DNA from 2 places in the Nocardioides aromaticivorans genome. Region 2 is predicted to be linked to the other one. Evidence: predicted binding sites of a transcription regulator. Region 2 holds the regulator's gene; the other holds the start of a gene.
The links. The regulator HrcA, encoded in region 2, represses chaperone genes, less so after heat shock. The targets are predictions, from matches to a motif close to TTGGCACTCGNNNNNNNCGAGTGCCAA.
Positions count from the first base shown of each region.

Region 1: the regulator HrcA is predicted to act here: its motif matches at 4,454-4,480, upstream of groES (co-chaperone GroES).

Region 1 is NZ_JACBZM010000001.1:994,235-1,005,656, forward strand. It holds gene BJ993_RS04605 (cytochrome ubiquinol oxidase subunit I) at 1-78, opposite strand, end outside; gene BJ993_RS04610 (hypothetical protein) at 157-1,098, opposite strand; gene BJ993_RS04615 (GNAT family N-acetyltransferase) at 1,155-2,000, opposite strand; gene groL (chaperonin GroEL) at 2,307-3,932, opposite strand; gene groES (co-chaperone GroES) at 4,040-4,333, opposite strand; gene BJ993_RS04630 (MMPL family transporter) at 4,561-6,732, shown strand; gene BJ993_RS04635 (class I SAM-dependent methyltransferase) at 6,756-7,931, shown strand; gene BJ993_RS04640 (MBL fold metallo-hydrolase) at 7,973-8,620, opposite strand; gene BJ993_RS04645 (S-(hydroxymethyl)mycothiol dehydrogenase) at 8,620-9,732, opposite strand; gene BJ993_RS04650 (hypothetical protein) at 9,797-10,375, opposite strand; gene BJ993_RS04655 (hypothetical protein) at 10,515-11,054, shown strand; gene BJ993_RS04660 (hypothetical protein) at 11,051-11,422, shown strand, end outside.
Region 2 is NZ_JACBZM010000001.1:342,731-354,152, reverse strand. It holds gene BJ993_RS01665 (dioxygenase family protein) at 1-422, shown strand, start outside; gene hemW (radical SAM family heme chaperone HemW) at 446-1,657, shown strand; gene BJ993_RS01655 (FAD synthase family protein) at 1,691-2,140, shown strand; gene BJ993_RS01650 (class I SAM-dependent methyltransferase) at 2,137-3,714, shown strand; gene BJ993_RS01645 (DUF6752 domain-containing protein) at 3,711-3,971, shown strand; gene BJ993_RS01640 (DUF3097 domain-containing protein) at 3,976-4,824, opposite strand; gene BJ993_RS01635 (MBL fold metallo-hydrolase) at 4,845-5,624, opposite strand; gene BJ993_RS01630 (hypothetical protein) at 5,682-6,422, opposite strand; gene hrcA (heat-inducible transcriptional repressor HrcA) at 6,638-7,651, shown strand; gene dnaJ (molecular chaperone DnaJ) at 7,681-8,850, shown strand; gene BJ993_RS01615 (16S rRNA (uracil(1498)-N(3))-methyltransferase) at 8,862-9,605, shown strand; gene BJ993_RS01610 (winged helix DNA-binding domain-containing protein) at 9,685-10,737, opposite strand; gene BJ993_RS01605 (Gmad2 immunoglobulin-like domain-containing protein) at 10,734-11,422, opposite strand, start outside.

The DNA of each region.
Region 1 (11,422 bases), 650 kb from region 2:
GGCGACCTGGCTGGCGACCTGGCTGGCGACCTGGCTGGCGTGGGCGAGGGTGGCGGTGACGACGTCGGGGGTCAGCACGTCCCCGACGCTACCGCTTGTGAATGTGTTCACAAAGCCTCCGGGGGTGAGACCATCCTCACCCCCGGAGACCCGGGACTACTCGGAGCCGTCGTCCTTCCGCGCCTCGTCGAGCACGTCGTTCAGCTCGTCGAGGGCGTCGCCGCTCGGGGCGTTCGCCACGCCGGTCCAGTCCGGCGAGGGCAGGACCTGCTCGGTGACCTCGCCCTGCTGGACCCGGCGGATCGCGTCGACGATCTCGTCGATGTTGTTGGGCACCGCGCGCTGGCACGCCTTCAGCTCCGACTCGAGCTTCAGCGTCAGGCGCGGCTTGCCGTCCGCGACCGCCTCGGCCGTCGTACCGCTGGTGACGGCACTCTTCGAGAGGTCCGGGACGTTCGCGCAGACGTGGTAGACCTCGCCGCCGCCGGCCCAGTAGACCTTGTCCTCGCCGAGCAGCTGGACGACGGCCTGCTTCTCCGCGGTGTACTTCTCGATCGACGGCGGGTCGTAGTTCACGCCGAGCGCCACCGCGACGAGCGCGAGGACGACGCCGACGCCGCCGGCCCAGCCCTTCTGCTGCTTCGACATGTCCTTGTTGAGGAAGATCAGCACGATGATCGGCACGAAGGCGATCAGCGGGATGATCGCGCCGAGCTGGCTCTTGAGGAAGAACGAGATGCCGTTGGCGCTCGACGGCGGGTCGAGCTCCTGCGCCTTCTTCCACAGCTGCGAGCCGATGATGGTCAGGATCGCCATCACGACGAGCAGGCCGATAAGCGTCACGAAGGCCCAGGTCGGGAACTTCTCGTCGGCGACGAGGACGCCCCGGTCGTCGACCGAGGTGCTGGCCTCGAGGATCCCCTTGTTCAGGAGCAGCCCGAAGATGCCACCCAGCTCGGCCGCGATCGACAGCGCCCAGAGGACGAGGGCGATGATGCGGTAGGTCTTGGCCTTCGACTTCGCCTCGGGCGTGGCATGCCACGTCCGGTCGTCGGCGCCGTCCGAGCCGGCAGCCTTCTTGCTCGCATTGCGAACCATGGTGTTCTCCCCCGGGATTCTGGATCAGGTGGCAGAACCCTAGGGCCTTTCGTCGCCTACGCGCGCAGGTCGGTGATCGCGATCCGCACCGTGAGCGTGTCGCCGGCCATCCGGATCCGGCCGCGCATGCCCGCCGCGAGCACCATCGGCAGCACCGCCTTGGTGTCCGACGGCGCGGTCAGCACGATCTCGTCGGCGCCGGCGCCGCGGGCGGCGCGGGCGACGTCGGCGAGCAGGCGGGTGCCGACGCCGCGTCGGTGCCAGGCCGGGTCGACCCAGAGGTCCACGGGCCACGGCTCGCCGCCGGCAGGGGTGTACTCCGCGCGGCCGGCGACCTTGCCGCCGGCGAGCGCCGACACGACGGCTCCCGTGGTCACGAACTCCGGGTCGCCCGCGCCCGGCTGCTGCGGCGAGGGGGGTGCCTGCGCGTCGAGGACCTCGCCGACGAGCTCGGCGAGGGCCGCCGCGCGCTGCCGCTCGGTGGTCGTGAACGGCGTGTCACGGCGGATCTGGATGGTCGCGGAGCCGCCGACGGTCATCTCGAGGACGTCGACGTGGGCGGTGCTCGGCGCCACCTCTGCGTCGAACAGGTGCGCCGCGACGTCCGGGAAGGTCGCCGGCTGGGCGACGATCGACCGCACCGCCTGGACGTAGCGGGTCGGCTGGTCCTCCAGCGCCGCCGTCGTGACCGGTACGGCGGACACCGTCTCGCCGCCCGCACCGTCGACCAGCTCGCGGAGCTGGTCCTGGGTCCAGTCGTGAGGGACCTGCAGCACCAGCTCGTCGGTGACCGTCGCCTCGCCGGGGAAGACCTGCACGGTCTGGATGTTCACGCCCGCGCGGCCGCACGCCGCCGCGAGCTCGGCGAGCGCTCCCGGTCGGTCGGGCAGTCCGGCGCGCACTCTCCACAACATGTGCCCACTATGCCGGAGGGATGTGACCGGATGCGATCACGAAGATTTCTTGGGAGGACATCGCGAAGCCCTGCTCCGCGTGCGAATCTGGCCCCGAGCCCGAGGACGAGGACGCCGTCCGGGTGATCATGCTCGCCGCCCCGGCCGTCCAGGCCGGCCTGATGACGCCCGAGCTGCGCCCGATGCGGGTCAGCTTCCTGCGCGGCCGGGACTGAGCCCCGGCCGCGAAAAGCGGACCGGCCCGCCGTACCGGAGCGGTACGACGGGCCGGGCTGCTGCTGCGGAGCGCAGGTCTCAGTGACCGTGCCCGTGGCCGTGACCGTGGCCGGCGTCGGCCTCGGCCTCGTCCTCGGGCTTGTCGACGACGAGCACCTCGGTGGTGAGGAGCATGCCGGCGACCGACACCGCGTTGGCGAGCGCCGACCGGGTCACCTTGACCGGGTCGATGACGCCCTGGGCGACGAGGTCGCCGTACTCGCCGGTGGCGGCGTTGTAGCCGTTGCCGACACCGAGCTCGCGCACCTTGTTGGTGACGACGTAGCCGTTCGCGCCGCCGTTCTCGGCGATCCAGCGCAGCGGCTCGTCGACGGCCTTGCGGACGATCCGCACGCCGACGGCCTCGTCGCCGCTCAGGCCGAGGTCACCCTCGAGGGCCGCGGCCGCGTGGACGATGGCCGAGCCGCCGCCGGGCACGATGCCCTCCTCGATCGCGGCGCGCGTCGCGGAGACGGCGTCCTCGATGCGGTGCTTCTTCTCCTTGAGCTCGACCTCGGTGTGCGCGCCGACCTTGATCACCACGACGCCGCCGGAGAGCTTCGCGAGCCGCTCCTGGAGCTTCTCGGTGTCCCAGTCGGAGTCGGACGCCTCGATCTCCTTCTTGATCTGCTCGACGCGACCCGCGACCTGGGTCTCGTCGCCGGCGCCGTCGACGATCGTCGTGTTGTCCTTCGTGACGACGATGCGGCGGGCCTGGCCGAGCTCCTCGAGGCCGATCTGGTCGAGCTTGAGGCCGACCTCCGGCGAGATGACCGTGCCACCAGTGAGGATCGCGATGTCCTGCAGGATCGCCTTGCGGCGGTCGCCGAAGCCGGGGGCCTTGCCCGCGACGGCGGTGAACGTGCCGCGGATCTTGTTGACGACCAGGGTGGAGAGCGCCTCGCCCTCGACGTCCTCGGCGAGGATGAAGAGCGGCTTGCCGGTCTGGATGACCTTCTCCAGCAGCGGCAGGAGCTCCGCGATCGCCGAGATCTTGCCCTGGTTGATCAGGATGTACGGGTCGTCGAGGACGGCCTCCTGGCGCTCCGCGTCGGTGACGAAGTACGCCGAGTTGAAGCCCTTGTCGAACTGCATGCCCTCGGTGAACTCGAGCTCGGTCGAGGGGGTGTTGGACTCCTCGACCGTGATCACGCCGTCCTTGCCGACCTTGCTGAAGGCCTCGGCGAGCAGCTCGCCGATGTGGCCGTCACGCGAGGAGACCGTCGCCACCGAGGCGATGTCCTTCTCGTCGTCGACCTCACGGGCGGCGTCGCGCAGGGCGTCGCCGAGGGCAGCCGCCGCGGCGTCCATGCCCCGCTTGAGGCCCATCGGGTTCACGCCGGCCGCGACGGCGCGCAGGCCCTCGTGGACGAGCGCCTGCGCCAGCACGGTCGCGGTCGTCGTACCGTCACCGGCGACGTCGTTGGTCTTGGTCGCGACCTCCTTGGTGAGCTGGGCACCGAGGTTCTCGAACGGGTCGTCCAGCTCGACCTCACGGGCGACGGTCACGCCGTCGTTGGTGATGGTCGGCGCGCCCCACTTCTTGTCGAGGACGACATAGCGACCCTTGGGGCCGAGGGTCACCTTGACGGTGTTGGCGAGCTTGTCGACGCCGCGCTCGAGCGCGCGACGGGCATGCTCGTCGAACTCCAGGATCTTGGGCACTGTGTTGCTCCTTGGTGTGGAAAGGCGAAACCGCCCGCGACGTCATGCGACGTGGTCGCCGGGGCGACCGATGCGCATGACGTCCCGGGCGGTTCGAGACTCGAAGGTCAGGCGAGGACCGCGAGGACGTCGCGGGCCGAGAGGATGAGGTACTCCTGGCCGGCGTACTTGACCTCGGTGCCGCCGTACTTGCTGTAGATGACCTTGTCACCCACGGCGACGTCGAGCGGGACGCGGTTGCCGTTGTCGTCGATACGACCGGGGCCGATCGCGAGGACCTCGCCCTCCTGCGGCTTCTCCTTGGCCGTGTCGGGGATGACCAGACCGGAGGCGGTGGTCTGCTCGGCCTCGAGGGGCTTGACGACGATCCGGTCCTCGAGCGGCTTGATGTTGACCGACACGATGTCGACCTCCACTTTCTAGGCTGATGCGGTGAGTACTTCTGTTCGTGGTCCGGTCGCGAGCACCTGGGCACTCTGACCGGCGTTGGCACACTCGGACCGAGAGTGCCAGTGACGAAACTAGCACTCACCGCAAGCGAGTGCCAGAGCCACCCGTCCCCAGGATCTGGAGAGTCCCTACCAAAGTCGGTTGACCCCGCTCCGCCCGACACGGAAGCGTTGGCGCCATGTTCGCTGCGCTCGGCCGCTTCGTGACCCGTTTCCGCTGGTACGTCATCGGGGCGTGGCTGCTCCTGGCGGTGCTCGTCACCGCGACGGCACCCGCCCTGGAGTCCACCCAGGACAACTCGGAGTTCCTGCCCGACCACTACGAGTCGATCCAGGCGCTCCAGCTCCAGGAGGACAAGTTCTCCGACGCCTTCTCACCGGGCGCGATCCTCGTGATCGAGCGCGACGGGGGCGGCAAGCTGACCGCAGCCGACCAGGCCGAGGTCGCGACGATCGCCGAGGAGCTCGCGCCCGAGCTCGGCAGGAAGACCTTCCAGCAGCTGGTCATCGCGCAGGGCGAGGACGGCAGGCCCAACCTCTCGGCCGACGGCACCGTGATGTTCGCGGTCATCCCGCTGGCCGACGGCGCGACCGGCTACGACACGCAGGCGATCGACGACGCGAAGGACCTTCGCGCCGACATCAAGGAGCTGACGAAGGACTCCGACCTCGACGTCCGCGCCACCGGCGCGGTGCCGCAGAGCCTCGACTCCCAGGAGTCCAGCGAGGACACGCTGCTGATCGTCGGCATCGCCACGATCGTGCTCATCGTCGGGCTGCTCGCGCTGATCTTCCGCAGCGTGCTGATCTGCGTGCTGCCCGTCGTGGTCGTCGGCATCGTCTCGACGATCGCCACCGGCGCCATCGCCTGGGCCAACGACGTCTTCGACCTCAAGGCGGACGCCTCGGTCCAGCAGATCCTCGTCGTCGTCCTGTACGGCGTCGGCACCGACTACATCCTGTTCTTCCTGTTCCGGCACCGCGAGCGGCTGCGCCAGGGCGCGAGCGTGCGGGACTCGGTCGTCCACAGCCTCGACCGCGCGGGCGAGGCGATCGCCTCCGCGGGCGGCGCGGTGATCGTGGCCTTCATGGCGCTCATCCTCAGCTCGCTCAGCATCTTCCGCGCGATCGGCCCGGCCCTCGCGATCGCGGTCTTCGTGACCCTGCTGGCCGCGCTGACACTGGTCCCGGCCGCGGTCTCGCTGTTGGGCAAGGCGCTCTTCTGGCCCTCGAAGTCGTGGCAGAAGGAGCCGAAGCACGGCACCTTCATCAAGCTGGGCAAGGCCGTCGGCCAGCGTCCGGGCATCACCGCGCTCGTGTCCGGCGGCGCGATGACGGTGCTGGCGATCTTCGCGCTCAGCTTCAACCCGTCCTTCGACTTCAACTCGAGCCTGCCCGAGGGCGTCGAGTCCACGGAGGCGCTGGAGACCTTCCAGGAGCACTTCTCCGCGGGCGCGGCCGAGCCCGTCCCCGTGCTCGTCGACGCCGAGGGCGCCGACGTGACCGACGACCAGCTCGCTGCGTTCGGCAAGGCCCTCGGCGAGGCCGAGGGCGTGGACAGCGTCGCCGGTCCGGTGCCCTCGAAGGACCGCACCGCCTTCCAGTTCTACCTGACCCTGTCCGACGACCCCGTCTCCGACGCTGCCCAGGACAACGTCGCCGGACCGATCCGCGACGCGGCGCACCAGGCGGCGCCCGACGGCACCGAGGCGTACGTCGGCGGTACGCCCGGCATCTTCGCCGACATGTCGAAGGCGATGGCCCGTGACTACAAGGTCGTCTTCCCGGTGGCCGCAGCCGTGATCCTGCTGATCCTCGCGCTGCTGCTGCGCAGCCTGGTCGCACCGTGGTTCCTGATGGCCGCCGTCGGGCTCGGCTTCGCGGCCACGCTCGGCATCACCGTGATCGCCTTCCAGAACATCGGCGGCGAGGCCGGCCTGATCTTCATGCTGCCGATCTACATCTACCTGTTCGTGACGGCGCTGGGCACGGACTACAACATCCTGATGATCGCCCGGCTCCGCGAGGAGGCCCGCGAGGGACGCGACCCGCACAGCGCGGCCGCCCAGGCCGTCACGCACGCCGGCCCGACCATCGCCGCAGCCGGCGTCATCCTGGCCGGCACCTTCGCCTCGCTGATGCTCGGCGGCAACACCCTGATCGTGTCGATGGGCTTCGCGCTGGCGGTCGGCATCCTGATCGTGTCGTTCGTGATGTCGATGTTCTTCACGCCGGCGCTGACCTCGCTGCTCGGCCACGCTGCCTGGTGGCCGGGCCACGGCGACGAGGCGAAGGACGGGGACAACGCCGGCCACGCCGACGACACCGACGGGGTCGTCCTCACCAAGTGACGCCTGCCTGACAGGATCGGGGGGTGGACCTCGCGACCTTCCAGTGGCTGCTGACCGATGACGGGCAGGCGCTGCTGGCCGAGGCCACCGCCCTGGTCGCCGGCGGCGCGACACCGCTCGCGGCCGGCTCCGCCCTCCGTCGTACGACGACGGGCGAGCGAGCCGCCGCCGCGCTCTCGCAGGTGGAGCTCCGGGAGCGGGCCGCGGCGAAGTTCGGCGAGTCCGCCGCCCGGATGTACTTCACCCCCGACGCGCTCGAGCAGGCCACCCGGCAACGGGTGGCGGCCCACCGCGCGGGCCGGGCCGCCGCCTTCGGCGCGCAGACGCTGGTCGACCTCGGCTGCGGCATCGGCGGCGACCTCGTCGCGGCGGCACGGGCCGGCATCATCTGCGCCGGCGTGGACCTCGACCCCGTGCGGGTCGCGATCGCCGCGGCGAACCTCGCGGCGCTCGACCTGCCGGGTGCGGTCCAGGTCGCCGACGCGACGACGGTCGACCACACCGGCTTCGACCTCGCCTTCGCCGACCCGGCGCGGCGCTCGGGTGCCGGCCGCACCTTCCGCGTGGAGGACTGGACGCCGCCGTGGACCTGGGTGGAGGGCCTGCTCCGGCGCAGCGCCTGCGTCAAGGTGGCGCCCGGCATCCCGCACGACCTGGTGCCCGCCGGCGTCGAGGCCGAGTGGGTCAGCGACGACGGCGAGGTGAAGGAGGCGGCGCTCTGGTCCGGCCTGACCGCCACCGTCGCCCGCCGCGCGACGGTCATCGGCGACGGCGGGCTCGCGACCATCACCGACGAGGAGGACCCGGGAGCGGCGGAGGTCGGCACCCGCGAGGTCGGCGGCTACCTCTACGAGCCCGACGGGGCGGTGATCCGAGCCGGACTGGTGACCGCGGTCGCGGCCGGCGTCCACGGTGGCCTGGTCGACCCGAGGATCGCCTATGTCACCGGTGACGAGGCGTTCCGCAGCCCGTTCGCCCGCGGCTACCGCGTCCTCGAGCAGCTCCCCTACCGCGAGAAGCAGCTCAAGGCCGCCCTGCGCGAGCGTGGCGTCGGTCGGATCACCATCAAGAAGCGCGGCGTCGACGTCGTGCCCGAGCAGCTGCGCAAGCGGCTCGCCCTGACCGGGGACGCCGAGGCGACGGTCGTGCTCACCCGCGTCGCCGGCGAGGGCACCGCCCTGCTGGTGGAGCCCTTCTGACCATCGGGCCGGGCACGCCGCTGGACGCCGGACGCCGGGAGTCAGCGGCCGAGGGCGGCCGCCTCCGCACCGATCGTGGTGTCCTCGCCGTGCCCGGTGTGGACGACGGTGTCGTCCGGGAGCGAGAAGAGCGTCGCTCGGATCGACGCCTCGAGGGTCGGCCGGTCGCTGTACGACCGCCCGGTCGCGCCGGGGCCGCCGTGGAAGAGCGTGTCGCCGGTGAAGACGCAGCCGAGGTCGGCGGCGTACAGGCACACGGCGCCGGGCGCGTGTCCGGGCGTGTGCAGGACCCGCAGCGTGGTCCCCGCGACCGGGATCTCCAGGCCGTCGGCGAGGTCGACGTCCCAGAGGTAGCCGTCGGCGTCGTCCGGCCCGCCGTGGACGAGCTCCCAGAGCGGGCGGTCGTCGGGGTGCAGCAGGACCGGCGCCCCCGACCCGCCGTTGACCCGTTCGCGCAGGGCCGGTGCGACGCGGACGTGGTCGTCGTGGGCGTGGGTGCACACGATCGCCACGACCCGCCTCTCCCCCACCACCGCGAGGATGTCGTCGACGGAGTGCGGCGCGTCGACCACGACGCACTCGTCGTCGTCACCGACCACCCAGATGTTGTTGTCGACGTCGAAGGTCTCGCCGTCGAGGGAGAAGGTGCCGCTCGTGACGGCGTGGTCGACCCTGGGTGCGCCGCCCATCAGAGCACCACCACGGACCGGAGTACGTCGCCGTGGTGCATCCGCTCGAAGGCCGCCTCGACGTCGCCGAGGCCGACCTCCTCGGTGACGAAGGCGTCGAGGTCGAGCCGGCCCTGGCGGTAGAGGTCGACCAGCATCGGGAAGTCGCGCGAGGGCAGGCAGTCGCCGTACCAGCTGGACTTGAGGGCACCGCCGCGGCCGAAGACGTCGATGAGGGGGAGGTCCGGCACCTTCATGTCGGGTGTCGGCACGCCGACGAGGACCACCGTTCCGGCGAGGTCGCGGGCGTAGAACGCCTGCTTCCACGTCTCCGGGCGGCCCACGGCCTCGACCACCACGTCGGCGCCCTCGGCACCGTCGTAGGTCGCCGCGCAGATCCGCTTGATCTCCTCCGCCGGGTCCAGCGCTGACGAGTCGACCGTGTGCGTCGCGCCCATCTCCTTCGCCTTGGCGAGCTTCTTGGCGTCGATGTCGACCGCGATGATGGGGTTCGCGCCCGCGAGCGCGGCGCCCGCGATCGCGGCCACCCCGACGCCGCCGCAGCCGATGACGGCGATCGAGCGGCCGCGGGTGATGCCGCCCGTGTTGATCGCGGCGCCGATGCCGGCCATCACGCCACACCCCAGCAGGCCGACCGCCGCCGGACGGGCGTCCGGGTCGACCTTCGTGCACTGCCCGGCCGCGACGAGGGTCTTCTCCGCGAACGCGCCGATGCCCAGCGCCGGGGAGAGCTCCGTCCCGGCGTCCGGCCCGTCGGCCAGGGTCATCCGCTGCTTCGCGTTGTGGGTGTTGAAGCAGTAGTGCAGGTCTCCGCGCCTGCAGGCCCGGCACTCGCCGCAGACCGCGCGCCAGTTGAGGACGACGAAGTCGCCGGGAGCGACTCCGGTGACGTCCGGACCCACAGCCTCGACGATGCCGGACGCCTCGTGGCCCAGCAGGAACGGGAAGTCGTCGTTGATCCCGCCCTCCCGGTAGTGCAGGTCGGTGTGGCACACCCCGCAGGTCAGCACCTTCACGACCGCCTCGCCCGGCCCCGGGTCCGGCACGTTGATCGTGGCGATCTCCACGGGCGCACCCTTGGTGCGGGCGATGACGGCGCGGACCTGCTGCATGGCGACTCCTTGCACGGTGACGGGGGTGTCCCCCGAACCTAGCGAGCCGGAGGTTGGCCGCCGGTCACTTCCACTCGACGCTGGCGAGGATCGACTCGATCCACGCCTCGCCCTCGGCGTCCTTGCGCGGGAACACGAAGTCGATCGTCATGACGAGACCCTGGTGGATCGCGACGATGCCGTAGTAGTAGCCACGGTCGTCGACACCGCTCAGCACGGCGGTCTCGACACCGGCGATGTCGCGGTCCTCGGCCCGCGCGATCTCGGGACGCGGCCCCTGCACGGTCGGCAGGACGGCAGCGACCGCGGTGTCCAGGTCGTCGGCCTTGCCGAGGCCGTGACTCAGGTGGACCTCGTAGGAGTTGCGCGCGTCGATGTCGAGATGTCCGGACAGGCCGCCGCGCCCCTCGGCCCAGGGCTGGCCGGCCGGGAGGTGGAGGGAGGCGAGCTCGCTGCTCAGGACCTTGCCGGTGGCCGCCTCCGGGCCCTCGGTCTGCTCCGCGGAGGGGCTGCCCGTGCCTCCCGACGGATCGCCGGCGCTCGACGACCCGTCCGTGGGGCTCGCGCCCGGGTCGTCGTCGGTCGAGCACCCGCCGAGCACCACGGCGAGCGCCAGCGCCGCCCACATCTGTCGAGAACGCACCCGAGACCCCTCTCCTGATCGGACCGGTGCAGCCTAACCGTTGCCTCCGTCGCCGTGGTTTGCCGACCCGGGCGCCGGGGTACGCGCACCGCACGCAGCCCGGCACTGACCACCTCGGGATCGAAAGGCCACACCAGCGATGAATTTCCCCACGGAGTTCCGCACCGACCTGATGGCGCGACCAGCCGACGCGGAGGCCCTGGAGGGGCTCAAGCTGGTCGAGGAGAAGATCAACGACGTCATCACCGCGATCAACAGGGAGCTCGACCAGTTCGACCCCGCGATCTTCCAGAAGGACGGCGAGATCAAGCCGCAGTCCTTCGGTGACACCGACCGTGCGCCCCTGCTCGCCCTCCACCACCGCCGCGCACACCAGGTGACCGCGGAGACGCTCTCCGGGGTCCGCGAGGACCTGATCGCGTTCCGCCAGGCCTGCCGTGACGCCCGCGGCTTCGTGGAGCAGGCCGACCAGGACGCGGCCGCGGAGATCACCCTCACCCACAAGGCCGTCGAACGGCTCAACGAGGGGTCGGCCACGTCCCACGGCGAGTCGGCCAACCAACAGGCGCAGCAGGCGGGCGTGGGATCGGAGCCCACGAGCGACGACGGCACGGGCACCCCGAGCGGCAGCACGCCGACGACCGCCGACACCACCGGCACGGACGGAGAGACGTCATGAGCGGGGAGAACATCCGCCGACTGCAGCGAGCCGTGGCCCCGATGAGCCTGGGCGACGTCAAGACGTCGAAGTCGGCCTGGAGCGACGGCGCCACGAGCCTCGGCAAGGTCGAGGCCGCCCTCAACCTCGCCGAGCCCGGCATCATCGCGGGATTCGGCGCAGGCACCGACATCGCCACGGCCGCGCAGAAGGCGATCGCCGGCATGCGCACGAAGGTGGTCGAGCGCAAGACCGACATGACCAACGCCCACGACGCCCTCGACACCGTGCAGGTCGCGATGGAGGACGCCAAGGAGATCGCCCTCGCCCAGGAGGACATCGAGGCTCCGGGCGCCGCACCGACCTTCCCCACCGACGTCGGCCCCGAC
Region 2 (11,422 bases):
CCGCGATCTACCTGTGGCACTGCGACCGCGAGGGCCGCTACTCGCTGTACGACGACGAGATCGTCGGCGAGAACTACCTCCGCGGCGTCCAGGAGGCCGACGACGAGGGCAACCTGACCTTCACCACGATCTTCCCGGCCTGCTACTCCGGTCGCTGGCCGCACATGCACTTCGAGGTCTACGAGAGCCTGGCGAAGGCGACCAGCGCCGACAACAAGCTGCGCACCTCGCAGCTGGCGCTGCCCGAGGACGTCTGCAACGACGTCTACGCGACCGAGGGCTACGAGCAGAGCGTCAGCAACCTGTCCCAGCTGAGCCTGGAGTCCGACGGCATCTTCAGCGACGGCTACTCCCTGCAGATGGCGAAGGTGACCGGCTCGGTCGAGGAGGGCTACACCGTCTCCCTGAACGTGCCGGTGTAGATCCGGGCTGGGAGACTGGGCGGATGCCGTCCGCTCTGCCCGAGGGTGATCCCGCCCCGACCGACGGGTCCCTGCCGGAGCAGGCGCTCGCCGCCCTCGGCGAGGGCCCGTTCGGGTTCTACGTCCACGTGCCGTTCTGCCGCGTCCGCTGCGGCTACTGCGACTTCAACACCTACACGGCCGAGGAGCTCGGCCCCGGCGTCTCCCGGTCGTCGTACGTCGACCAGGCGATCCAGGAGGTCCGGCTGGCCCGCCGCGTGCTGGGTGCGGCGGAGCGCCCGGTGGACACGGTCTTCCTGGGCGGCGGCACCCCGACGCTGCTGCCGGCGGGCGACCTGGGCCGGCTGCTGCGCGCGATCGACGACGAGTTCGGCCTGGTCCCGGGCGCCGAGGTGACGACGGAGGCCAACCCCGACTCGGTCGACCTCGCCTACCTGACCGAGCTGCGGGAGGCGGGCTACACCCGGGTCTCGTTCGGCGTGCAGTCGGCGGTGCCGAAGGTGCTGGCGGTGCTCGACCGGACGCACGACCCGCTGCGGGTCCCCGGAGTCGTCGAGGCCGCCCGCGCGGCGGGCTTCGACCAGGTGAGCCTGGACCTGATCTACGGCACGCCGGGGGAGAGCACGGAGGACTGGGAGACCACCCTCGAGGCCGCGCTGGCGTGCGCGCCCGACCACGTCTCGGCGTACTCCCTCATCGTCGAGGACGGCACCGCGCTGGCCCGGCGCGTGCGCCGCGGCGAGCTGCCGATGCCGGACGAGGACGACCTCGCCGACAAGTACGTGCAGGCCGACGAGCGGCTGACGGCCGCCGGGCTGGGCTGGTACGAGGTGTCCAACTGGGCCCGCGACGACGCCGCGCGGTGCCGGCACAACCTCGGCTACTGGGCCGGTGCCGGCTGGTGGGGGGTCGGCCCCGGCGCGCACTCGCACCTCGGCGGCGTGCGCTGGTGGAACGTGAAGCACCCGGCGGCGTACGCCGGACGGCTGGCCGCGAGGGAGAGCCCGGCCCACGCCCGGGAGGTGCTCGACGACGACACCCGGCGCGTCGAGCGGGTCCTGCTGGAGCTGCGGCTGCGCAGCGGCCTCGATCCGGCGGTGCTCGACGACGACGGCCGACGGGCGCTCGCGGGCCTCGTCGCGGAGGGTCTGGTGGAGGACCGGACCGACCGGGTGGTGCTGACGTTGCGCGGGCGGCTGCTCGCCGACGGCGTGGTGCACCGCCTGCTGAGGTGAAAGTTAACTAACTGCAGTGTTACACTCGACTTTATGAAGAAGTCGGGACCCTCGATGTCGGGGCCAGTGATCGGCTACGTGCCGGGCGCCTTCGACCTGTTCCACATCGGTCACCTCAACGCGCTGCGCCAGGCACGGCAGTGGTGCGACGTCCTGGTGGCCGGTGTGGTCGCCGACGAGGTGTGCCTGGACACCAAGGGCGTCCAGCCGACCGTCCCGCTGGCCGAGCGGCTCGAGATCGTCGAGGCGATCGGCATCGTCGACGCCGTCTACGCCGAGAACACCGCGAGCAAGATCGACTCCTGGCGCGACGTGGGCTTCCACCGCATCTTCAAGGGTGACGACTGGAAGGGCACCGCCAAGGGCCTGCGCCTCGAGCAGGACATGGCCGCCCTCGGTGTCGAGGTGACCTACTTCCCCTACACGCTGCAGACGTCCTCGACCGCGCTCCGCAAGGCACTGGCGCACCGCGGGGCGTCATGACCACCGTCGTCTCCGACGACGGCATCCTCCTCCCGGCCGCCTCGCGGCCCTTCCTCGTCGAGATCGACGGGCACTACGTCTGGTCGCTCACGCCCGAGCGCGACGGCGTACGGAAGCCCGGGGGAGTCCTGGTGCCGTGGCCGGGAGTGCTGCGTCCCTACCTCTCCGGCCGCGGCCGGGTGCGGGTCACCGATGCCACCGGAGCCGAGGTCCTGTACGACGCCGAGGTCGGCCTCGGTGCGGGCGAGGGTCCGCTCGCGGTCGTGGACCGCGCGGGTCACCGGTTGTGCGTCGACAAGGTCGGTCACCTGACCCGGTCGTTCGAGGCGACCGCCGAGGAGGTGCGTGAGGAGATCCTCGCCGGCACCCGGCGCGCGATCGACGACCTCCGCGAGCACGCGGGCGTCAAGGCCTACCTCAACTACGGAGCGCTGCTCGGCGCCGTGCGCGAGGGCCGGATGCTGGCCCACGACTCCGACACCGACCTTTGCTACCTCTCCGACCACTCCTCGCCGGCCGACGTGATCGCCGAGTCCTACCGGATCACCCGCGCGATGCGCGAGCGCGGCTGGAACCTCCTGCGCATGTCGGGCGGCGACATCAAGCTGCTGCTGCCGCTCTCCGACGGCCGGCTGTGCCACATCGACGTCTTCGTGGCCTTCCACGTCGGCGACACCTTCTTCCAGCTCGGCAACCGGAGCGGGTCGCTGCCGCGCAGCGCGATCGAGCCGTTCTCGACGATCGAGCTGCACGGGCACGAGTTCCCGGCGCCGCGCGACCCGGAGGCGATGCTGGCCTTCCTCTACGGCCCGCACTGGCGCACCCCGGACCCGTCCTTCCGCTACGCCGACCCGCCGGAGGGCGTGCGCCGGCTCGACGGCTGGCTGCGCGGCTTCCGCACCGAGATGGGCCTGTGGACCGGGCTCTTCAACGGACCCGGCCAGCGCGAGGTGCCCGCGGGCTCGTCCTCCTTCGCGCGCTGGGTCGCTCCCCAGCTCGGTGAGCTGCCCGTCGTCGACGTCGGCACGGGCACCGGCCGCGACGCGCTGTGGTTCGCGCGGCGCGGCTTCCGCACCGGTGCCGTCGACTTCTCGCGCGGCGGCCTCGGCGTCGTGCGGCGCAAGGCCAACCGGCGCGAGCTCGACGTCGAGGCCAGCCAGCTGATCCTCGGCGAGCTCCGCTCGACCCTGATGCACGGGACCCGCCTGGCCCGCGACCCGCACCACCTCTACGCCCGCCACCTCGTCGGCTGCCTCGACGCGGCCGCCCTCGACCAGCTGTGGCTGCTCGCCCGGATGGCCCTGCGGCCCGGCGGCGGCAAGCTCTTCCTGGAGTTCCAGGCCACCCACGACGCGCCCGACGGTGCCACCGGCACCCCGCTGGCGCCCGACGGGCTGGTCCGGCGCGTGGACCCCGAGGCGGTCCGGGCCGCGATCGAGGCCGCCGGCGGCGTCGTGGAGCACCTGGTCGTCGTACCGGGCGAGGACATGCTGGACCACCCGGACCCCGCCGTCTGCCGGATCCGGGCCTCGTGGCCCGCGCCCGCGGCTCGCACCCCGAAGGAGAACCGATGAGCACCCACGAGCTGAAGGCGCGGCTGCGCGAGCAGGCCCGCGACCGCCTCCCCGCCCCCGTCGTCGACCGGATCCGCGCGCGGTCGAGCCTGCGCGAGCGGGTGCGCGTCCTCGAGGCCGAGGTCCAGGAGAACCGCCAGCTCAACCGGCGCATCGCCGAGCTGACCGATGTCGTCGCGGAGCTGCTGATCCCGCTCGAGGCGCGTGACCAGGACCGGGTCGACGAGGTGCTGGCGCGCTACCAGCAGGGCCTCTAGGCCCTCAGGACCCCGGCGCGGTCACGAAGTCGATCAGCTCCTCGACCCGCCCGAGCAGCTGCGGGTCGAGGTCCTGGAAGCCGCGTACTCCGCCGAGGACGTGCTTCCACGCCCGGGCGATGTCGGCCTGGTCGCGGTGCGGCCAGCCGAGCTGCTGGCAGGTGCCCTTCTTCCAGTCGATGCCCTTGGGCACCTTCGGCCACTCCTTGAAGCCGAGCCGGTCGGGCTTCACGGCCTGCCAGATGTCGATGAACGGGTGGCCGACGATCAGCACGTCCTTGCCGACCGGCGACTTCATGATGCCCTGCGCGATCCGGCTCTCCTTGGAGCCCGCGACGAGGTGGTCCACGAGGACGCCGACGCGGCGGTTGGGCCCCGGCTTGAAGTCGCGCAGGTGGTCGGCGAGGTCGTCGACGCCGCCGAGGTACTCCACGACCACGCCCTCGATCCGCAGGTCGTCACCCCAGACCTTCTCGACCAGCTCGGCGTCGTGGCGGCCCTCGACGAAGATCCGGCTGGCGCGGGCGACCCGCGCCTTGGCGTCGTGCACGGCGATCGAGCCGCTGGCGGTGCGGGTCGGCCTCGCCGGCGCCGCCTTCGTGACCGGCGGGGTCAGGATGACCGGCTTGCCCTCGAGCAGGAAGCCCGTTCCGAGGGGGAAGGTACGCCGCTTGCCGCGCCGGTCCTCGAGGGTGACGGTGTGCAGGTCGCGGTCGACGGCGACGATCTCGCCGCACCAGTCCGTGGTGACCTCCTCGACGACCAGGCCGTGGTCGGCCGGTGTCTCCACCGCGCGGCCCCGCTTCGGGACCTTCCAGTCTCCTGCCAGCACGTCGGTCCCGTAGCGATCCACGACGGACCACCTTAGGTGGGTCAGATCAGCGGGAGCTGGCGGCGCGCCCGGGGCAATTGCGCGTACCCACGGGGAATCGCGTGGTGCAGGGCGTCCTCCGGGAACGGCCAGTCCGCTGCGGCGTACGCCTCGGCCTCCGGTACGCCGCGACCGGCCAGCTCGCGAATCGTCTCCGCGACGGCGCGCAGCTCGTCGCACTGCTGCTCGACGAAGCGGCGGTCCACCACGGCGCCGTGGCCGGGCACGACGACCGTGTCCGGCGTGGCCAGCCCGAGCACGAGGTCCAAGGTCTGCGGCCACTCCATCGGCCACGAGTCACTGCCCAGCGCCGGGGGAGCGGACTCCTCGACGAGGTCGCCGACGAGCAGCACGTCGGCGTCGGGGACGCGGACCACCAGGTCGCCCGCGGTGTGGCCGCGGCCGGGGTGGACGAGCTCGAGCTGGCGGTCGCCGAGGTCGATCACGGCCGCGCTGGAGAAGGTCCGGTCGGCGGGCGGGGCGGCGGGGTCGGTCGCGTCCGCAGCGGCCTCCGTCGCGTGGATGGGGAGCGCGGCGTCGTACTTCTCGCGGAAGGCGGCGTTGCCGAGCACGTGGTCGAAGTGGTCGTGGGTGTTCACCACGGCGACCACCGGGCCCGCCTGCAGGTCGCCGATGCCGACGATCGCGGCCCGCGCCTCGGCGGCGGTGGCGAGCGTGTCGACCACCACGAGGCCGCGCTCGCCGCCGACGACGGTCAGGTTGACGTCGTACGACGGGACACGGCGGACCCAGACCCGGTCCGCGACCTCGATGAACGGCACGCGGTCAGGCTACGGGGGTCTCGTGACGGCTGCTGCGCAGCCTCCTCGACCGACGAGTCAGCAGAGCCCGGCGTGCAGCTCCTCGCGCAGCAGCTCGCCGAGGTCGGGCGCGGTGCGTGCCGCGCGGGGGAAGGACAGGGTGCTCTCGTGGGACCCGGTCGGGTCGACCCACTGGAGGACCACGCCGTCGGGACGCAGCCCGGCCAGGTGGACGCCGACGACGTCGCCGAGGCGGGTGCCGGTGCGGGTCGCGACGGCCCGGCGCAGCTCGTCCTGGTGGCACTGGTTGGCGTGCTCGACCGAGCGCTGCAGGAAGCCGCGGTTGAGGTCGTGGACCGGGGAGCTGAAGGCGGTGAGCGGGACCCGGATCCGGGCGTCCTCGCGGCCGTGGCCCTCGCGGGAGAGCAGGGCGAAGTCGGGACGGAGCAGGACCCGCATCCGCACCTCGGTGCAGCACTCGCAGTCCTCGAGCCCGGTCGCCTCGAGCCGCCCGGAGAGGGTGAGCGTCGCGTCGCGGTCCGGCGAGCCCGGCCGGCCCAGGCCGCTGTGCAAGGTCAGCAGGGCGCCCCGGCCGTCAGTGGCGGCGATCGCGAGCGCGGCGTCGGCGGGGCAGGCGAAGAGCGGGCGACCGCCGTGGTCCTGCATCTCCAGGTGGGCGTCCTCGAGGCCGGCGGTGACGTCGTCGACGCCGTCGACCACGAGGTGGACGTCGGCCGGGCAGGCGAGGATGCTGCGGGCCGCGGCGGCCAGGCGGTGGACGTCGGTGCGACCGGCGTCGAGACCGGGGTCGAGGGACATGCCGGCTCCTTGGGATCGGTTCGGCCTGATTAGGTGAGCCTAACCTACCTGCTCTGCGCGACGGTGGGAAGGCCGTGTCGCCGGTCCCGCGGATCCGGGGGGGCGCGGGTAGCATTGGCACTCCAGCGGGTGGAGTGCCAAGGTCCACCGGCGTCGGTTCGAGCCGGTTCGAGCCGGTTCGAGTCGGTCAAGCGGTGCGTGAGCAGGAGGTGGGCATGCAGGAGGAGCGCAGGCTCGCGGTGCTGCGCGCCATCGTCGAGGACTACGTCGCGACCGAGGAGCCGGTCGGCTCCAAGGCGCTGGTCGAGCGGCACAGCCTCAACGTGTCGCCCGCGACGATCCGCAACGACATGGCCGCCCTGGAGGACGAGGGCTACCTCGCCCAGCCGCACACGAGCGCCGGCCGGGTGCCGACCGACAAGGGCTACCGGCTCTTCGTCGACCGCCTCTCGACCGTCAAGCCGACCACGACCGCCGAACGACGCGCCATCGCGAGCTTCCTCGACGGCGCCGTCGACCTCGACGACGTGGTGCACCGCTCGGTCCGGCTGCTCGCGCAGCTGACCCGCCAGGTCGCGGTGGTGCAGTACCCCACCCTGTCGCGCTCGACGGTGCGCCACGTGGAGATCGTCGCCCTCACCCCGACCCGGCTGCTGCTGGTGCTGATCCTCAGCACCGGTCGCGTCGAGCAGCGCCACGTCGAGCTCGAGTCCGAGCTCGGCGACGACCAGCTCGCCGCGCTGCGCTCGCGGGTCAACCTCGCCGCTACCGGTGAGGTCATCGGCGACGCCGCCACCGCGCTCGGCGCGCTCGTCCAGGCGCCGGACGCCGACGCGGCCACCCGCGCGGTGGTCGACGCGTTGGTGGAGGCCATGAGCGACCACCGCTCCGACGAGCGGATCGTGGTGGGCGGAACGGCCAACCTCGCCCGCTTCGGCGACAGCTTCGACACCTCGATCCGGCCGTTGCTGGAGGCCCTCGAGGAGCAGGTCGTCCTGCTGAAGCTGCTCGGGGAGGCCACGACCGGTGGCGCCCTGACCGTCAGGATCGGCGCGGAGGGTCCCTACGAGGAGCTCGCGTCGACCAGCGTGATCGCGACGGGCTACGGACCCGACGACGCGCTCGCGTCGCTGGGCATCGTCGGCCCGACCCGCATGGACTACCCAGGAACGATGGCGGCAGTGCGCGCGGTGGCGCGCTACGTGTCGCGCATCCTCGACGAGAGCTGAGCGCCGCTCAGCCGCGTGATGGAGAAGAAGTGAGCCAGGACCTCTACGAGCTGCTCGGTGTCGCCCGCGACGCGGACGCCGACACCATCAAGAAGGCCTACCGCAAGCTGGCCCGGCAGCTCCACCCCGACGTCAACCCCGACGAGGAGAGCCAGGAGCGGTTCAAGCAGGTCACCGCTGCCTACGAGGTGCTCTCCGACCCGCAGAAGCGGGCGTCGTACGACCGTGGCGGCGACCCGTTCGGCGGCGGCTTCGGCGGGCAGGGCGCCGGCTTCTCGTTCACCGACATCATGGACGCCTTCTTCGGTGGCTCCGGGGCCGGAGCCGGCGGTGGTGGCCGGGGTCCGCGCCCGCGGGTCCGGCGCGGCCAGGACGCCCTGATCCGGATCGAGGTCGACCTCGCCGAGGCCGCCTTCGGCGTCTCCCGCGAGCTCAAGGTCGACACGGCCGTGCGCTGCTCGACGTGTGGCGGCGAGGGCGCAGCGCCCGGCAGCCACCCGGTGCCGTGCGAGACGTGCCGCGGTGCGGGCGAGGTCGCCCACGTGCAGCGCTCCTTCCTCGGCGAGATCCGCACGCTGCGCCCCTGCGCCGCCTGCCGCGGCTACGGCTCGGTCATTCCGGACCCCTGCCGCGAGTGCGCCGGCGACGGCCGGGTCCGCTCGCGTCGTACCCTCACCGTCAAGATCCCCGCCGGCGTCGACACCGGCACCCGCGTCCAGCTCAGCGAGCAGGGCGAGGTCGGCCCCGGCGGCGGCCCCGCCGGTGACCTCTACGTCGAGATCCAGGTCGCCCCGCACCCGACCTTCTCGCGCCACGGCAACGACCTGCACTGCACCGTCTCGGTGCCGATGACCGCAGGTGCGCTCGGTACGACGATCCAGATGCCGACCCTCGAGGCCGACCTCCCCGACGCGGAGGACGCCGGCCTGGAGACCGCGTTCGAGCTGCCGATCCCCGCCGGCACCCAGTCCGGCCACGAGGTCGTGCTGCGCGGCAAGGGCGTCCCCGGCCTCCGCGGCGGACGGGGCGACCTGATCGTCGCGATCGCCGTCGAGACCCCGACGAGGCTCGACCCGCGCCAGGAGGAGCTGCTCCGCGAGCTGGCGGCGATCCGCGGCGAGGAGCAGCCGACCGGCGACGTGCGTCCGGCCCACAAGTCCGTCTTCGGCCGCCTCCGCGACGCCTTCACCGCGCACTGAGCCGGCCGGGCATGACCCTCCCGCAGCACCTCGTCCCGTCGCTCGACGGCGTCGCCGCCGGTGACGCCGTGACCGTCGAGGGCGACGAGGCCCACCACGCCGTCGTCGTACGACGCCTGCGGGTGGGCGAGGCCCTGCTGCTCACCGACGGGGTCGGCCGGCTGGTGACCGGCGAGGTCAGCGAGACCACCAAGCGGTCGTTCACCGTGGTCGCCCGGGCGGTCGAGGACCTGCCCGAACCCCGCCCGCGGGTCACCGTGGTGCAGGCGCTCCCCAAGGGCGAGCGCGGCGAGCTGGCCGTCGAGGTGCTGACCGAGGTCGGCGTCGCGCGGATCGTGCCCTGGGCGGCGTCGCGCAGCGTGGCCGTCTGGAAGGGCGAGCGGGCCGCGAAGTCGCTCGCCAAGTGGCAGGCCACCGCCCGCGAGGCCGCCAAGCAGGCCCGCCGCGCCTGGCACCCCGAGGTCGTGCCGCTGGCGTCCACCGACGACGTCGTGGCGCTGGTCGGCGAGGTCGACGTGGCGGTCGTGCTCCACGAGGACGCCACCGAGCCGCTGGGCGCGCTCGCGCTGCCACCCGACGGCGACCTGCTGGTCGTGGTCGGCCCGGAGGGCGGGCTCACCGACGACGAGGTGGGCCGGTTCGTCGAGGCGGGCGCGGTCGCCTGCCGGCTCGGCCCGGAGGTGCTCCGCACGTCGACCGCGGGCGTCGCCGCGGTGTCGGCGCTGCTGTCGCGGACGTCCCGCTGGGGCGGTTGAGCGGCGTCGCCGATTGGGCGGGAACGACAGCTCGCGGGGTCGAGATGTTGCGGATTGGTCCCAAACCGCAACGACTTTCTCACGATGCGAGCAGTGCCTCGACCCGCCCGACCTCCTCGTCCAGCTCCGCCTTCTCCGCCTTGCTGAGCGGCCGCAGGATCTCCCCGAGCACGACCGTGCCGTCCTCGACCCGCCACAGCCCCTCCAGCCAGCCGTCGGCGAAGAGCGCGTTGGACTGGGCGCCGTTGACACCCATCCAGGTGTTGCGCCGCTCGGGGGCGGTGACCCGGTCGCGGCCGGCGTGGGAGAGCCAGACGTTGTCGTAGGTGCCGAGCAGGCGCACCGGGGCGGGCGCGTCCTCGTCGGCGATCGGGGCGCCCTCGACGTCGTAGAGGACCTTGCCGTCCTCGTCCTCGTGCCGGACCAGGTCGTCCATCGCCTTGAGCACGGGCACCAGCCGGGTGATGCCCGACCAGGTGGTGACGTCGGCCGCGGTGGCCGGTCCGAAGGCGCGCAGGTAGCGGCGGACGACCTCGGGCACGTCCGGCTCGGCCAGTGGCGCGCCGAGCCAGCGGTCGGCGAAGTCGTAGGCGACGGCCGTCGACGTCGTCGGCTTCCAGCAGCCGCGGGGCGGCAGCTGCACCAGCACCTCGGCGACCCGGGCGACCTGGCCCAGCTGGCTCGCCGTGTACGACGGGAAGTGCTCCGCGAGCGCTGCCGACATCGCCCGCTGGGGCAGCGGCCCGTCGGCCAGCACGGTGCGGACGGCGGTGGCGAACGCCTCGCGGTCGACCTCGCGCGCCTCGCCGATGGACTGGCTCATCCGCAGCTCGCGGTCGCGCACGGGCGCCGCCCACACCGGCAGCGTGAGGGCGTCGGCGGGCAGGTGCAGGTGGACGGTGTCGCGCAGGCTGAGCACCCGCGCCAGCTCCCGCGACTCGAGCGCCCGGCTCACCTCGAGTGGGTCGAGGTCGGTGAGCCGCGCCGCGAGCGAGAGGTACGGCGGCATCGACTCCTGCGCCTGCAGCCCGACCAGGTGCTCGACCATCTCGGCAGGGGTCCGGTCGACGCGCGCGAGCAGGTGCTGGCGCAGCAGCAGGGTGCGGTTGAGGCGACGCTTGGTGAGCCTCACTCGATCGTGATCCGCTTCGTGTCCTCGGTCGGTCCGCCGCCCTCTCCGTTGGAGGGGTCGTCGGTCCGCGCGATGAGGGTGTACGCGCCGGGGGCGAGGTCGCTCAGGTCGATCTGCGTCTCCCAGGGGTAGAGCTTGTCGGTCCAGCCCTCGGCCGTGGCGAAGCCCTCGAGGACCTCCTTGCCGGTGCTGTCCTCGATCGACCACGGGACCGTCGCCTCGAACGAGCTGGCCCGGCCGGTCGCGGTGATCGTGCCGCTGACGACCGTCCCCTCGGCGGGCTCGGTGATGTTGACGAGCGCCAGCACGTCGAGCTGCGGGGCGGCCTTCAGGCCGGCTCCGACGGGGACGCCGAGCAGGGTCGGGGCGGGCTTTCCGTCGTACTCGACCTTGACGGGGAGGCGGTCGCCGACCGCGCCCTGCAGGGTGTAGACGAGCTGCTGGACGGCCAGCCGGGCCTGGGCCCGGTCGAGGTCGCCGCGTCCGAGCCAGTCCTCGTCCTCGACCTCGACCACGATCGCGCCGCCGGCCTCCTCGACCGAGGCGAAGCGACCACTGGGCCACGAGGTCCGGTAGTCGGGGTCGACCGGGTCGCCGGCAGTGACCGCCGCCGCGGCCGCCACGAGCGGGTCGACCCCTGCGGACTGGGTGAACTCGCGGAACAGCCGGTCGCCGCCCGGGGTGT